Regions from separate parts of the Luteibacter sp. HA06 genome, predicted to be linked through region 2. Evidence: riboswitches for the same ligand, from Rfam matches in the RefSeq annotation. Region 2 holds a riboswitch; each other region holds the start of a gene.
The links. A riboswitch is a leader RNA that binds a small molecule or an ion and turns the genes downstream of it on or off. The one in region 2 is predicted to bind cobalamin.
Positions count from the first base shown of each region.

Region 1: it holds a riboswitch for cobalamin, as region 2 does, so the genes downstream of both, ACVWWJ_RS01475 (CoA-acylating methylmalonate-semialdehyde dehydrogenase) here and ACVWWJ_RS21705 (ribonucleoside-diphosphate reductase subunit alpha) in region 2, are expected to answer to the same signal.
Region 3: it holds a riboswitch for cobalamin, as region 2 does, so the genes downstream of both, metE (5-methyltetrahydropteroyltriglutamate--homocysteine S-methyltransferase) here and ACVWWJ_RS21705 (ribonucleoside-diphosphate reductase subunit alpha) in region 2, are expected to answer to the same signal.

Region 1 is NZ_JBSSDZ010000001.1:349,861-354,219, forward strand. Features, by position in the region: gene ACVWWJ_RS01465 (enoyl-CoA hydratase) at 1-83, opposite strand, end outside; gene ACVWWJ_RS01470 (acyl-CoA dehydrogenase family protein) at 80-1,258, opposite strand; gene ACVWWJ_RS01475 (CoA-acylating methylmalonate-semialdehyde dehydrogenase) at 1,270-2,793, opposite strand; cobalamin riboswitch at 2,917-3,137, opposite strand; gene ACVWWJ_RS01480 (PQQ-dependent sugar dehydrogenase) at 3,579-4,359, opposite strand, start outside.
Region 2 is NZ_JBSSDZ010000001.1:4,693,255-4,697,613, reverse strand. Features, by position in the region: gene ACVWWJ_RS21705 (ribonucleoside-diphosphate reductase subunit alpha) at 1-1,738, opposite strand, end outside; cobalamin riboswitch at 1,896-2,107, opposite strand; gene ACVWWJ_RS21700 (response regulator) at 2,299-4,359, shown strand, end outside.
Region 3 is NZ_JBSSDZ010000001.1:871,886-876,244, forward strand. Features, by position in the region: gene metE (5-methyltetrahydropteroyltriglutamate--homocysteine S-methyltransferase) at 1-1,866, opposite strand, end outside; cobalamin riboswitch at 2,080-2,298, opposite strand; gene ACVWWJ_RS03815 (glycosyltransferase) at 2,389-3,678, shown strand; gene ACVWWJ_RS03820 (SDR family NAD(P)-dependent oxidoreductase) at 3,712-4,359, opposite strand, start outside.

The sequences.
Region 1 (4,359 bases), 4.3 Mb from region 2:
GGCGCGTTGGCCAGCGTGACGACGGCGACGTGGCCGTCGATGTCCAGCGTAAGCCCGGTGTAGCGCGCGGCGGTGTCGCTCATCGCAGTTCCTCTTCGGTATTGAGCAGGTGACGCGCGATGATAACGCGCATGATTTCGTTCGTGCCTTCGAGGATCTGGTGCACGCGCGAGTCACGCAGCAGTCGTTCGATCGGGTATTCGCGGATATAGCCGTAGCCACCGTGAATCTGCAGGGCGTCGTTGCAGATGGCGAAGCCGGCGTCCGTGGCGAAACGCTTGGCCATGGCACACCAGACAGTGGCATCGCTGCTGCCGGCGTCCAGCTTGCGAGCTGCCGTGTGCACCATCTGCCGCGCGGCCACCAGCTGGGTAGCCATGTCGGCCAGCTTGAACTGCAGGGCCTGGAACTCACCGAGCTTCTTGCCGAACTGCCTGCGCTCGCCCATGTAACGGCGGGCGGCATCCAGCGCGCCCTGTGCCGCGCCCAGCGAACACGCGGCGATGTTCAGGCGGCCGCCGTCGAGTCCCTTCATCGCGATCTTGAACCCTTCGCCCTCGGCACCCAGGCGATGGTCCGCTGGAATGCGCACGCCGTCGAAACTCACGCTGCGCGTGGGCTGGCTGTGCCAGCCCAGCTTCTCCTCGTTGCGTCCGTAGCCGATGCCTTGCGAGTACGCCGGAACAGCGAAGGCACTGATGCCACGCGCGCCTCCCTCACTCGTGCGTGCCATCACCACCAGCATGTCGGTAGCGCCTGCGCCCGAGATGAAAGCCTTGCTTCCGCTGATCACGTACGAGTCGCCGTCGCGCTCGGCGCGCGTCTTCAGCGATCCGGCGTCCGAGCCAGCACCCGGCTCGGTGAGGCAGTAGGAGGCCAGCTTTTCCCCGCTGGCGAGCAGGGGACCCCAGGTGTCGCGTACGGCCGGTGTCGCGTGCGCGGTGAGCATCCAGGTGGCCATGTTGTGGATGCTGATGAAGGCCGCCGTCGACGGATCGAGAGCCGCCAGCTCCTCGAAGACGACGGTGGCATCGAGGCGGGTGAGGCCGGTGCCGCCAGCCTGCTCGTCGACGTAGAGCCCGCAAAAGCCGAGCTCTCCGGCCTTGCCGATCGCCTCGCGCGGAAACTCGCTCTCGGCGTCCCAGCGTGCGGCATGCGGAGCCAGCTCGGCCATGGCGAACGCGTGCGCGGCATCGCGATAGGCGAGCTGCTCGTCATTCAGGTCAGTCTGGGGTGGTGGAACCCGCGGCATGTCCATGAGCGCGGCCATCACTTCAGGCTGATGGTGGTGTTGACGCCGACATGCAGTGTGTCGTCATCGAACCAGCGCTGGGTCACCGTCTTGGTCTGGGTATAGAACATGACGACCTGCTTGCCATAGGGGCCAAGGTCGCCCAGCTTCGAGGCGCGCGAGCCGGTGAACGAGAACAGCGGCACGGGCACCGGAATCGGCACGTTGATACCTACCTGGCCGACATCGATGTCTTCCTGAAAACGACGCGCTGCCGCACCCGACTGGGTAAACACGGCCGTGCCGTTGCCATTCGGATTGGCGTTGACCAGGTCGATCGCGTCGTCGAGCGAGGCTGCCGCAAGGATGACGAGCACCGGGCCGAAGATTTCCTCGTCATAGATACGCATGCCCGGACGCACGCCCGAGAAGATCGTCGGGCCGACGAAGTTGCCTTCCTCGAAACCCGGCACGGATGGCTTTCGTCCGTCGAGCTCGAGCGTGGCACCCTGCTCCACGCCGGAAGCGATGAAGGCCTCGACGCGCTCGCGCGCCGCGCAGGAAATCAGCGGGCCGACGTCGGTGCCCGCCGCGTTGCCTGCGCCGACCTTGAGCGTCTTTGCCTTGGCCACGAGTTCCGGGATCCAGGACTGCGCCTCACCTACCAGCACGGCGGTGGAGGCGGCCATGCAGCGCTGGCCTGCCGCACCGAAGGCGGCACCGGCAAGTGCGTTGAGTGTCTGCTCCTTGTTCGCATCGGGCAGCACGACGGCGTGGTTCTTCGCGCCCATCATGCACTGCACGCGCTTACCCGCCTGCGAAGCGCGGTGATAGACGTGCGTGCCGACCCGCGTAGAACCGACAAAGGACACCGCCTTGATATCGGCGTGGTCGCAGATCGCATTGACCACGGCTTCGCCACCGTGCACCACGTTGAGCACGCCCTTGGGAACGCCGGCCTCGAGAGCCAGCTCCACCAGGCGCATCGTCACCATCGGGTCCTGCTCCGAAGGCTTGAGTACGAAGGTGTTACCCGTGGCGATGGCCATCGGGAACATCCACAGCGGGATCATCGCCGGGAAGTTGAACGGCGTGATCCCCGCGCAGACGCCGATCGGCTGCAGCAGGGTAAAGGTGTCCACGCCGCCGGCCACGTTATTGGCCAACTCACCCAGCTGCAGGTTGCCGATCGCCGCCGCGTGCTCGACCACTTCCAGGCCGCGGAACACGTCGCCTTCGGCATCGGGGAGGGTCTTGCCCTGTTCCGCGCTGAGCAGGGCGGCGAGTTCGCCCATGTTCTCGCGGATCAGCTGCTGGTATTTCAGGAAGATGCGCGCGCGTACGCCGATGGGTGTCTTGCGCCAGCTCTTGAAGGCTTGTGCCGCGGCGGCCACCGCAGCGTTCACTTCGTCAGGCGTCGCGAACGGCACGCGCGCAAGCACGGCCTGCGTCGCGGGGTTGACGACGTCGCGCCATTCGGTGGTTTTGGATTCGACGAAGACACCGTCGATCAGTAATTTAACGGTCGCGACATCGGCCGCAACTGAGTCCAGCTTGTTCATGGTCCTGCTCCGTACGCTCACCCGCGAAATGGGTGCTGCGGAGCAGACAAGAGGACGCGGAGCAGCGGGTGGCCGCGCCGTATCAGCCCGTCCGGTTGCCCGCCGCAACACCCGAGGAGGCACCCGAAGGCACCTGCACAGGCCGGTCTCCGGGCTTGCGAGCGATGCGTACCGCACCACCCCGACACCTTCCCGCGCTTCGCGCAGTGGTCTTATCGTCGGGTGTTCTCGCTTACCGTTGCGGGGGCAGCGCCGGAATAGGATCTCGTGATCCGCACCGGCTTCCCGTTTCACCCTGCGCACCGCTTACGTGGCGGCAGGACACCTGTGATCTCCCGAGTGTAGCGTGGCGGCCGAACCGCTCAAGCTGCAGTGCGGTAGAACCTGGCGATGGGTAGCTCTCAACGGTGGCCGTTTGGCGTAGTCTTGCATCGGGCGCAGGACACGCGCGTTTACCCTGACTGAGGAGGCTGTATGAGCAAGGGTCTGGATTCAAAGAAGAGCGACAAGAAAAAACCGGCCAAGACCATGAAAGAAAAGAAGGCCGCGAAGGACGAAAAGAAAAAGAACATCCGCTAAGGCGGACGTTTGTAGCGCACCCGCCGGAAGGCTGGCGTGCGCAAGAGGGGGCCCGGGCCGAGTGATCGCCCGGGCCATTTTCTTTGTGTGGGAGCCGGCTATGCCGGCGATGGGGGGGGTGAGGAAGCCTGGCTATCGCCGCTGAAGCGGCTCCCACACAGAGCCTCCCACACTTAGCCTCCTCCCACACCAGCGGCGGCTGCTTCTTACTTGGTGGCCGCCGTCACGCGCCATACCGTGTCGCCGACGTCATCGGCGACCAGGATCGCGCCTTCCTTGTCCTGCACCAGCCCGACCGGGGCACCGAACAGCTGCTTCTCGTCCTTCGAGAAGAAGCCGCTGACAACGGAGACCGGCTTGCCCACGGGCGTGCCATCCTTGAACGCCACGAAGACCACTTCGTAGCCGCTCAGCGGCGAGCGATCCCAGCTGCCGTGTTCGCCGATGAAGGCGCCCCCCTGGAACTGCGCCGGCAGGCCGTTGGTGGCGGACATCAAGAGCCCGAGCGGAGCGACGTGCGAGCCGATGGCGTAGTCCGGCTTGATCGCCTTGGCGACCATGTCGGGGCGCTGTGGCTTGACCCGGCTGTCCACGTTCTGGCCGTAGTAGCTATAGGGCCAGCCGTAGAACGCACCCTCGTGTACCGAGGTCATGTAATCAGGCACGAGGTCGGCACCGATCTCATCACGCTCGTTCACGATCGCCCAGAGCTTGCCGGTGGTGGGCTCCCATTGCAGGCCGGTCGGATTGCGCAGCCCGGACGCATAGATGCGGCTGGCGCCCGTCGCGACGTCCACCTCGAGGATGTCCGCGCGGCGATATTCCACGGCCAGGCCGTTCTCGGTGATGTTGCTGTTGGAGCCGACGCCCACGTAGAGCTTGGTGCCATCCGGACTGGCCAGCAGCGACTTGGTCCAGTGGTGGTTGATGGTGTTGGGCAGATCGGTGAAACCGACCCCAGGTGCCTTGATCTCGGTCTCGCCCGCC
Region 2 (4,359 bases):
CTTCCTGGATGCGCGTCGACAGCTTGCGCGCTTCTTCCGAATCGAACGGCAGGCGAAGCTTGAAGAAGACGTCCTGCAAGCCCATCACGCCGAGACCGACCGGGCGCCACTTCATGTTCGCCGTCTTCGCCGTGGCGATCGGGTAGAAATTGAGATCGATGACGCGGTTGAGCTGGCGCACGGCGGTACGCACCGTGGTGGCGAGCTTGTCGTAGTCGAACTGGCCGTCCACCACGTGGCGGGCAAGGTTCACCGAGCCGAGGTTGCACACCGCAGTCTCGCCTTCCGAGGTCACTTCGAGGATCTCGGTGCACAGGTTCGACAGGTGGATGACGTTCTGCGGCAGGGCAGTCTGGTTGCTGGTCGCGTTGGAACGATCCTTGAAGGTCATCCAGCCGTTGCCGGTCTGGGCCAGCGAACGCAGCATGCGAGCGTAGAGCTCACGCGCCTTGATCGACTTCGAAGCGAGGCCTTCGGCTTCAGCCTTCTCATAGGCGGCGTCGAAGGTCGGGCCCCAGGTGTCGACGAAGTGCGGCACGATCTTCGGGTCGAACAGCGACCAGTCACCGTCGATCTCCACGCGGCGCATGAAGAGGTCGGGCACCCAGTTGGCGAGGTTGAGGTTGTGCGTGCGGCGCGCGTCGTCGCCGGTGTTCTCACGCAGCTCGAGGAATTCCTCGATGTCCGCATGCCAGGATTCCAGGTACACGCAGGCCGCGCCCTTGCGCTTGCCACCCTGGTTCACTGCGGCCACGGAGGCGTCGAGCGTCTTCAGCCAGGGCACGAGGCCGTTTGAATGGCCATTGGTCCCCTTGATCAGCGAACCGCGCGAACGGATGCGCGAGTAAGCGAGGCCGATGCCGCCGGCAAACTTCGACAGCTGGGCCACGTCGCCGTACTTGGCGTAGATGGATTCGAGTGCGTCCTGCGGCGAGTCGAGCAGGAAGCACGACGACAGCTGCTCGTGCGCGGTACCGGCGTTGAACAGGGTCGGCGAGCTGGCCAGGTACTCCAGCGACGAGAGCATGCGGTACAGCTCCAGCGTCTCGGCGACGTCGTTGCCACCGAGCGCGCAGGCGATGCGCATGAAGAAGTACTGCGGCGTCTCGATGACGAAGCGCTTGGTCGGGTGGCGCAGCAGGTAACGGTCGTACACCGTGCGCAGGCCGAAGTACTCGAAGCGACGCGAACCGGTGGTGTCGATCGCATCGTTGAGCTTACGTGCGTTGATCTGCACGAAGTCGCGAAGGCGCTCGTTGAGGATGCCGAGGTCGAAACCGGTGGAGATCGACTGCGAGAACGACTGGATGTCCTGGCCCGACACTTCCTTGTCGACGAAGGCGGCGAGCAGGCGTGCAGCGAGCTGGCCGTATTCCGGCTCTTCGGCAGTCAGCGCGGCCGAGGTGCGGATCGACAGCTGGTCGAGTTCCTGGGTGGTGGCGCCGTCATACAGGCCGCCGATCGTCTTCAGCGCCACGCGCATCGGATCGACCGCGAACAGGCCATCGGCGCTGCGTGTGACCGCGCGCACGATCTTGTTCACGTCGACCACTTCATGGCCGCCGTTGCGCTTGGTCACGCGCATCTGTCCGGGATTGTGCGGCGGCGTCAGCGCGAAGGCCGGCGGCGCGTCGTTCCTGTAACCGGCGGCAGGCGCCTTGTCGGTTGCAGCGGAGGGGGTGGCGGCCGCATCGGCCGTCTCGGTGCGCTCGCGCGCTGCGGAATCCATCGTCGTCATTGTGTTGGCAGCCCCATGGCCTTGGTCAAACCCCGATCCCGAGGGCAAGGCTCGATGCGATGGGGGCGAAACACGGGAAACGTCGGGACGGAGCGCCGTGAAGGGCTCCGATCCGCGACGTGCTTCCCCGCGGAAGCCGTCACCACTATCGAGGCCGCTCGGGCTCCGATTGTTGGCAGGTCTTCGGACTCGTGGACATGGACCTTCCGATCCGCCTACCCGTCGCTTCCCAGCCCCCGAAGGACCAGTGCAATGAACGGGGTCGTTTCCACTTACCGCTGCGGGGCAGTTCCGGATTCACACCGGTATTCCCTATTAAGTCCGACGGGCAGTCGCGCCTCTTCGGACACCAACGGGACACACCATATAGCTGGTGAAGGGGTGCGTCAACACAAGATGTAGGGTGTTTGGCCTAGGTGCTTGATCGGCTTGGGACTCCCTTTTGTCAAGCGCTTTTCGTGACCGGCGGCATGAGGGTTTCGTGAAGATCGTCTACACAAAGGGAACCACAATCACCCGATAAAATCGCGGCCCATTCCCATCCCACGATTGCTCGACTGATGCCCTCATCGTTCGCATTGCAGGACCAGACCCTCCTTTCCCATGCGCTCGATGGCCTGCCGTTCGGCTTCGCCGCCGTGACAGCCTCGGGAGAGCTGCTGTACGCCAACGCCTGGGTCGCGGCGCGCCTGCGCGAGCACGAGCCGTCAGGGTTCATGGGCCTGTGGGATGCGGGGAGCCGCGATCGGCTACTCGCTGCCTTGCCGCTGGCCGCCCCCGGGAACGGGGTGCGGGAGCTGGCCCTTGTCACGGCGGACGGCGATACCGTGCGGGTGTCACTCGAGGCCCGGCCCGGTCTGCCGGCCACCGTGGCTGTCACCATCCGCTCCGCGAACCCGGAGACAGGGAGCACCGGCGCCGCCGAAGACCGACGCCTGGCCCTGATCGAGATCGGCAACCTGCTGCGCGACCTCGAAGATCCGGCCGAAATCGCCTATCGAGTCGCCGAAGTGCTGGGCCGGACGCTCAAGGTGAGCCGGGCCGGGTACGGCACGATCGACCCCGTCGCCGAGACCATCGCGGTGGAGCGTGACTGGAACGCGCCGGGTATCCAGACCCTCGCCGGCGTGCTGCACTTCCGCGATTACGGCAGCTACATCGACGAGCTGAAGCGCGGCGTGACCACCGTGATAACCGATGCCAGGACGGACCCACGGACCGCGTCCACCGCCGACGCGCTGGACGGGATCCGCGCGCTGTCCTTCATCAATATGCCGGTGACCGAGCGCGGCGGCTTCGTGGCCTTGCTATATCTCAACCACGAAGTGCCCCGTGAATGGCCCGAGGAAGAGATCAGCTTCGTCAGTGAAGTGGCCAGCCGCACGCGCGTGGCGGTGGAGCGGCGCCGTGCAGAGCACGAGTTGCGGTTGCTCGCCAAGGACCTCGAGCGCCAGGTGGTCGAGCGTACCTATGAGCGCGACCGGGTCTGGACCCTGTCCAGCGACATCCTGGTCGTCGCCGACACCGAAACGCGCCTGCTCTCGGTCAACCCGGCGTGGACCGCCATCCTCGGCTGGAGCGAGCGCGACACGATCGGCCGCTCCTACCTCGACTTCGTTCATCCGGAGGACGTGCCGCGCACGCAGGATGAAACCGGTCACCTTGCCGAGGGCGAAACGACGCTTCGCTTCGAGAACCGCTATCGCACCGCCGACGGCGGCCTGCGTACGCTTTCGTGGCGCGCGGTGCCGAGCGATGGGCTGATTTTCGCCGTGGCGCGCGACGTCTCGGCCGAGCGCGAGCGTGACGCCGCTCTCGACGTGGCCCAGGAACAGCTGCGCCAGGCGCAGAAGATGGACGCGATCGGCAACCTCACCGGCGGCGTGGCGCACGACTTCAACAACCTGCTCCAGGTGATCAGCGGCAACCTCCAGCTCCTCTCGGCCGACGTCGCCGGGAACGAACGCGCCGAGCGTCGCGTCGCCAACGCCATGGCCGGCGTCACGCGGGGTTCCAAGCTTGCTTCCCAGTTGCTCGCCTTCGGCCGTCGCCAGCCGCTGGCACCCAAGGTGGTGAATATCGGTCGTTTTGTCCGCGACATGGACGAACTGCTGCGCCGCGCCTTGGGCGAGGCGATCGAAGTGGAGACCGTGATCGGCGCCGGCTTGTGGAACACGCTGGTGGATCCTTCGAACGTAGAGAACGCGCTGCTCAACCTCGCGATCAATGCGCGCGATGCGATGAACGGGCAAGGGCGCCTCACGGTGGAAGCCGGCAACGCCTTGCTCGACGACGCCTATGCCAAGGCCCACGGCGACCTTCGCCCGGGGCAGTACGTGATGCTGGCCGTGACTGACACCGGCGCCGGTATCTCGCAGGACATCCTCGGGCAGGTCTTCGAACCGTTCTTCACCACCAAGCCCGAAGGCCGCGGTACCGGACTGGGCCTGTCGATGGTCTACGGCTTCGTGAAGCAGTCCGGTGGCCACGTGAAGATCTACAGCGAGCCCGGTGAGGGCACGACCGTGAAGATCTACCTGCCGCGCTCTACGCAAGGCGAAGATCGTGTGGTCGAACTCGAAGAAGAGAGCGTACGTGGTGGCGACGAGACCGTCCTGGTC
Region 3 (4,359 bases), 3.8 Mb from region 2:
ATACGCATCCCAGTCGGCGCGACGCAGGGGCAGGCCTTCGCGGAGCGCCGGCTCGTCGATCTGGACGATGCCGATGCCAGCCTTCTCGAGATCGTGCACTTCGTCGCGCAGGGCAAGGGCGATCTGCCGGCAGACCTCGGAGCGCGCGAGGTCGTCGCGCACGAAGGACCACTGCAGCATCGTCACCGGGCCGGTGAGCATGCCCTTCATGGGCCGGTCGGTGAGGGACTGCGCATAGGCCGACCACGCCACCGTCATCGGATTGGGACGTGCGACATCGCCGTAGATGATCGGCGGCTTGACGCAGCGTGAGCCGTAGCTCTGCACCCAGCCGAGCGAGGTGAACGCATAGCCATCCAGTTGCTCGCCGAAGTACTCGACCATGTCGTTGCGCTCGGGCTCGCCGTGCACCAGCACATCGATGCCGGCCTCCTCCTGGAAGCGCACGACGCGACGCACCTCATCGCGGAGAATGCCCGCGTAGGCGTCGTCGTCAAGCTTGCCCGAGCGATGCGCGGCGCGGGCAATACGCAGGTCGTTGGTCTGCGGGAACGAACCGATGGTCGTCGTCGGCAGGTCGGGCAGGTCGAAACGCTCACGTTGCACGGCGGCGCGGAAGGCGAAGCCGGAGCGACGCTGGCCGAACTGCGGGGTGAGCTGGCGAACGCGGGCACGCACGTCCGCACGTACCACGTCGCCCGAGCTCTGGCGGCTGGCGACGATGTCGTGCTGGCGGGTCAGTGTCTTTCGTGCAGCCTCACTGCCGGCGACGGCGTCGGCGTAGCGGCGCAGCTCGGCGATCTTCTGCCGGGCGAACGACAGCCACTCCGCCAGATGGGCAGGCAGGTGTTTCTCTTCGGACACGTCGATCGGTACGTGCAGCAGGGAGCACGAGGTGGAGAGCCACAGGCGGTCGTGGCCGAGGCGGGCAAGAAGCCGGTCCACGCGCGGGAGGATGGTCGCCGGATCGCTCAGCCAGATGTTGCGACCGTCGAGCACGCCGGCCGACAGCACCCGGTCGGCCGGCAGGGCGTCGAGAACGGCATCCAACTGGCCGGGGGCACGGGCGAGATCGACATGAAGGCCGGCGACAGGAAGCGATGTGGCCAGTTCGAGGTTGGCGCCGAGCTCACCGAAGTAGGTGGCCAGCAGCACGCGGACCCGGCCGTGCGTGGCGACGGCAGCGTACGCGCGGCGGAAGGCCTCGCGCCAGTCGGCATCCAGGTCGAGCACGAGGGTGGGCTCGTCGACTTGCAGCCAATCGGCGCCCGCATCCGCCAGGGCGTCGACGACGCCAAGCCACGCCGGAAGCAGCCGATCGAGCAGGGCAAGCGGGTCGCTGCCGTCGATGGTCTTGGCCAGGCGCAGGAAGCTCACCGGTCCCAGCAGCACGGGGCGCGCGGCATGGCCGGCCGCGACCGCTTCGCGATATTCGGCGACGACCTTTTCAGGCCGCGCGGCGAAGGACTGCCCGGCTTCGAGTTCCGGCACGATGTAGTGGTAGTTCGTATCGAACCACTTGGTCATTTCCATCGCGTGCAGGTCGACGTCGCCGTCCTGATGGCCACGTGCCATGGCGAAGTAGCCGGTGAGAGCATCGCGATCGGCGAGCGCGCGGTAGCGCGTCGGGATGGCGTCGACCAGGACGGCCGCGTCGAGTACATGGTCGTACAACGAGAAGTCGTTGACGGGGACGCTGTCGGCGCCCGCGTCGCGGGCGAGTTTCCAGTGGCGGTGGCGCAGTTCACGCGCGACGGCGAGCAGCTCGTCGGCACGGGTCTCTCCCTTCCAGTGGCTTTCGAGGGCGCGCTTGAGTTCGCGGCGCCGGCCAATGCGGGGGAAGCCCGGGTAGGTTACGTGTGGCATGGATGATTCCTCTTCGTGGCAAAGAGGAGGGAAGGGCGGCTGGACACGAACGCACGCGCGCCACCGCGACCGGGCGCGGCAGGCAGGAGCACGTCATGTGGCTAGCCGTCGACCTTCGCCCCCGCGGGCGAACCGGATGAGCACCCCTTGCGAGGAACAGCCCTCGCCAGGCGGTCATCCAGGTCGGACGGAGCATTCGCGCCCATGACGGCGCGTGCGTTCCGGTCGGCGGCAGGTCTTCGGGCTCGTGGATGTGGCACCGGATTGGTGCCGCCTTGCTCGTCGCTTCCCGGATCGCCATCGATCCAGTGCCTGTGACGGACTCGTCTCCATATACCGCTGCGGGGCAGCGCCGGATTCTCACCGGCTTCCCTCTTAGCTTTATCTTTCTATTCGCATAAAGAGATAAAGACCGCTGACCGGCGGAAAATTAGCCGTATGGACGCCCAAAGTCAATCGACGGCGATGCGTCGTCTCCACATCCGCCCAGCGAGGATGTGCCTCCACCCCAGGGAGCGCGCCATGAGCGAAAGGCACATCGTGATGGCGACCGTCGGATCGCAGGGTGACCTGTTTCCTTTTCTCGCCGTGGGGCGGGAACTGCGCGAACGCGGGTATCGCATCACGATCGGTGCCCACGGTATCCATCGCGACGCCGTGGCGGAGGCCGGTCTGGACTTTGTGCTGGCCAGTGGCATCGCCGAGCCCGAAGACAAAGCCGCTTTCGCCGCCCGCGCGTTTCATCCCTGGCGCGGACCGCGCTTCGTCGTGCGTGACCTTGCCGCGGCCGATGTCGCCGACAGCTATGCGGCGCTGGCCCCTGTTTGCGCCGATGCCGATGCGATCGTGACCTCCACACTCGCCTTCGCCGGGCAGATTCTTGGCGAGACGCGACGGATCACGTGGCTGTCGGCGGCGCTGTCGCCTGCGGTGTTCCTGTCGGCGTTCGATCCCCCGGCCACGGGCATCGACCGGCTGGACGCGTTCTTTCGTTCGTCGCCCCGCCGTGGTGCCTGGGTACGGCGTATCAGCGAGACGGTCACCTCACCCTGGACGAAAGCCGTGCGCCGCTTCCGGCAGTCGCTCGGACTGGCGCCGGTGTCGGTCTGGGGCGATCCTTTCCACCGGGGCCAGCACGCGCGCGACGGGGTGTTGGCCATGTACTCGCCTCTGTTGGGGCGGCCGCCGCAAGATGCGCCTGCGCACAGCGTGGTCACCGGATACTGCCGCTACACGCCGTCGGGCGACATGCTGCCGTCGGCATTGCATGGCTTCCTCGACGCCGGGGAAGCGCCGTTGGTGTTCTCGCTGGGCTCGGCGGCGGTACATGCCGGCGAGAGCTTTCTTCGCGAAAGCATGTCGGTTGCGGCAGCGCTAGGTCGACGGGCCGTACTGCTCACCGGCTCGCCCGAGATGCGTGCACGGCTGCCTGCCGTGCTTCCGGACGGGACCTTCGCTGCGGAATATGCGCCGCACGGCGCTTTGTTCGGGCGCGCCGCGGCTGTCGTGCACCACGGTGGCATCGGAACGACGCAGGAGGCCTTGCGCGCCGGCTGCCCCGAACTCGTGGTGCCCCACGGTTTCGATCAGCCGGACAACGCGGCGCGCGTGGTCCGGCTCGGTGTGGGCGATGTGTTGCCGGCATCGCGTTATCGCGCCGGCGTTGCCGCCGAGAAACTACGTGCGCTGTTGATGGATGAAGCCGTCGCGTCGAGAGCCCAGCGCGCAGCGGCGGTGATTCGGGCGGAAAACGGTGCGCGCGTCGCCGCAGACATCATCGAACAAGCCATCGCCCGCCGCCGCACCATGTAAGAGCCGATGAATCGGCTCTTACATGGCAGAGGTTTACGCAGTCACCGCCGCCTTGACGCCATACCGCGACGCCGGTACCGACTTCGACAACTCCGGGAACAACGCACGACGTGCCGCTTCCAGCCCATCGACGAGGGCCGCTGTCTCCACGGAAGGAATCGTCACCAGCTCGCCCGCATCGAAGCCGGCCAGCGAAGCGTCGACCATGTCCTCGGCACTCATTACCCAGTCCGTCGGCAGGTTTTCCACGGCCGAGCCTGCGACAGGCCAGAAGTCAGTAGCGGTGGCGCCGGGAAGTACGGCCTGAACCTTGATGCCCTTGTCGGCAAGTTCGTGGTGCATCGACTGGCTGAGGGCCAGCATGAAAGCCTTGCTGCCGCCGTAGACGCCATTGAGCAACTCCGGAGCAATCGCGACGATGGAGGCGATGTTGATGACGGTTCCCTTGCCGCGAGCGACGAAGCCCGGCACGGCCTGGTAGGCGAGGCGCGTCGGTGCGGTCACGTTGAGGGCGATGAGATCGGTCATCTTCGCGATATCCGCCTGAAGCAGCGGCGCTGTCGCGCCGACGCCGGCGTTGTTCACCAGGAGCGTGAGTTCCGACGTATCCGCAATGACTTTCTCGACGACGCGCAGGTCCGCGTCGAGCGTCAGGTCGGCGGCGACGATGCGAACGCTCCG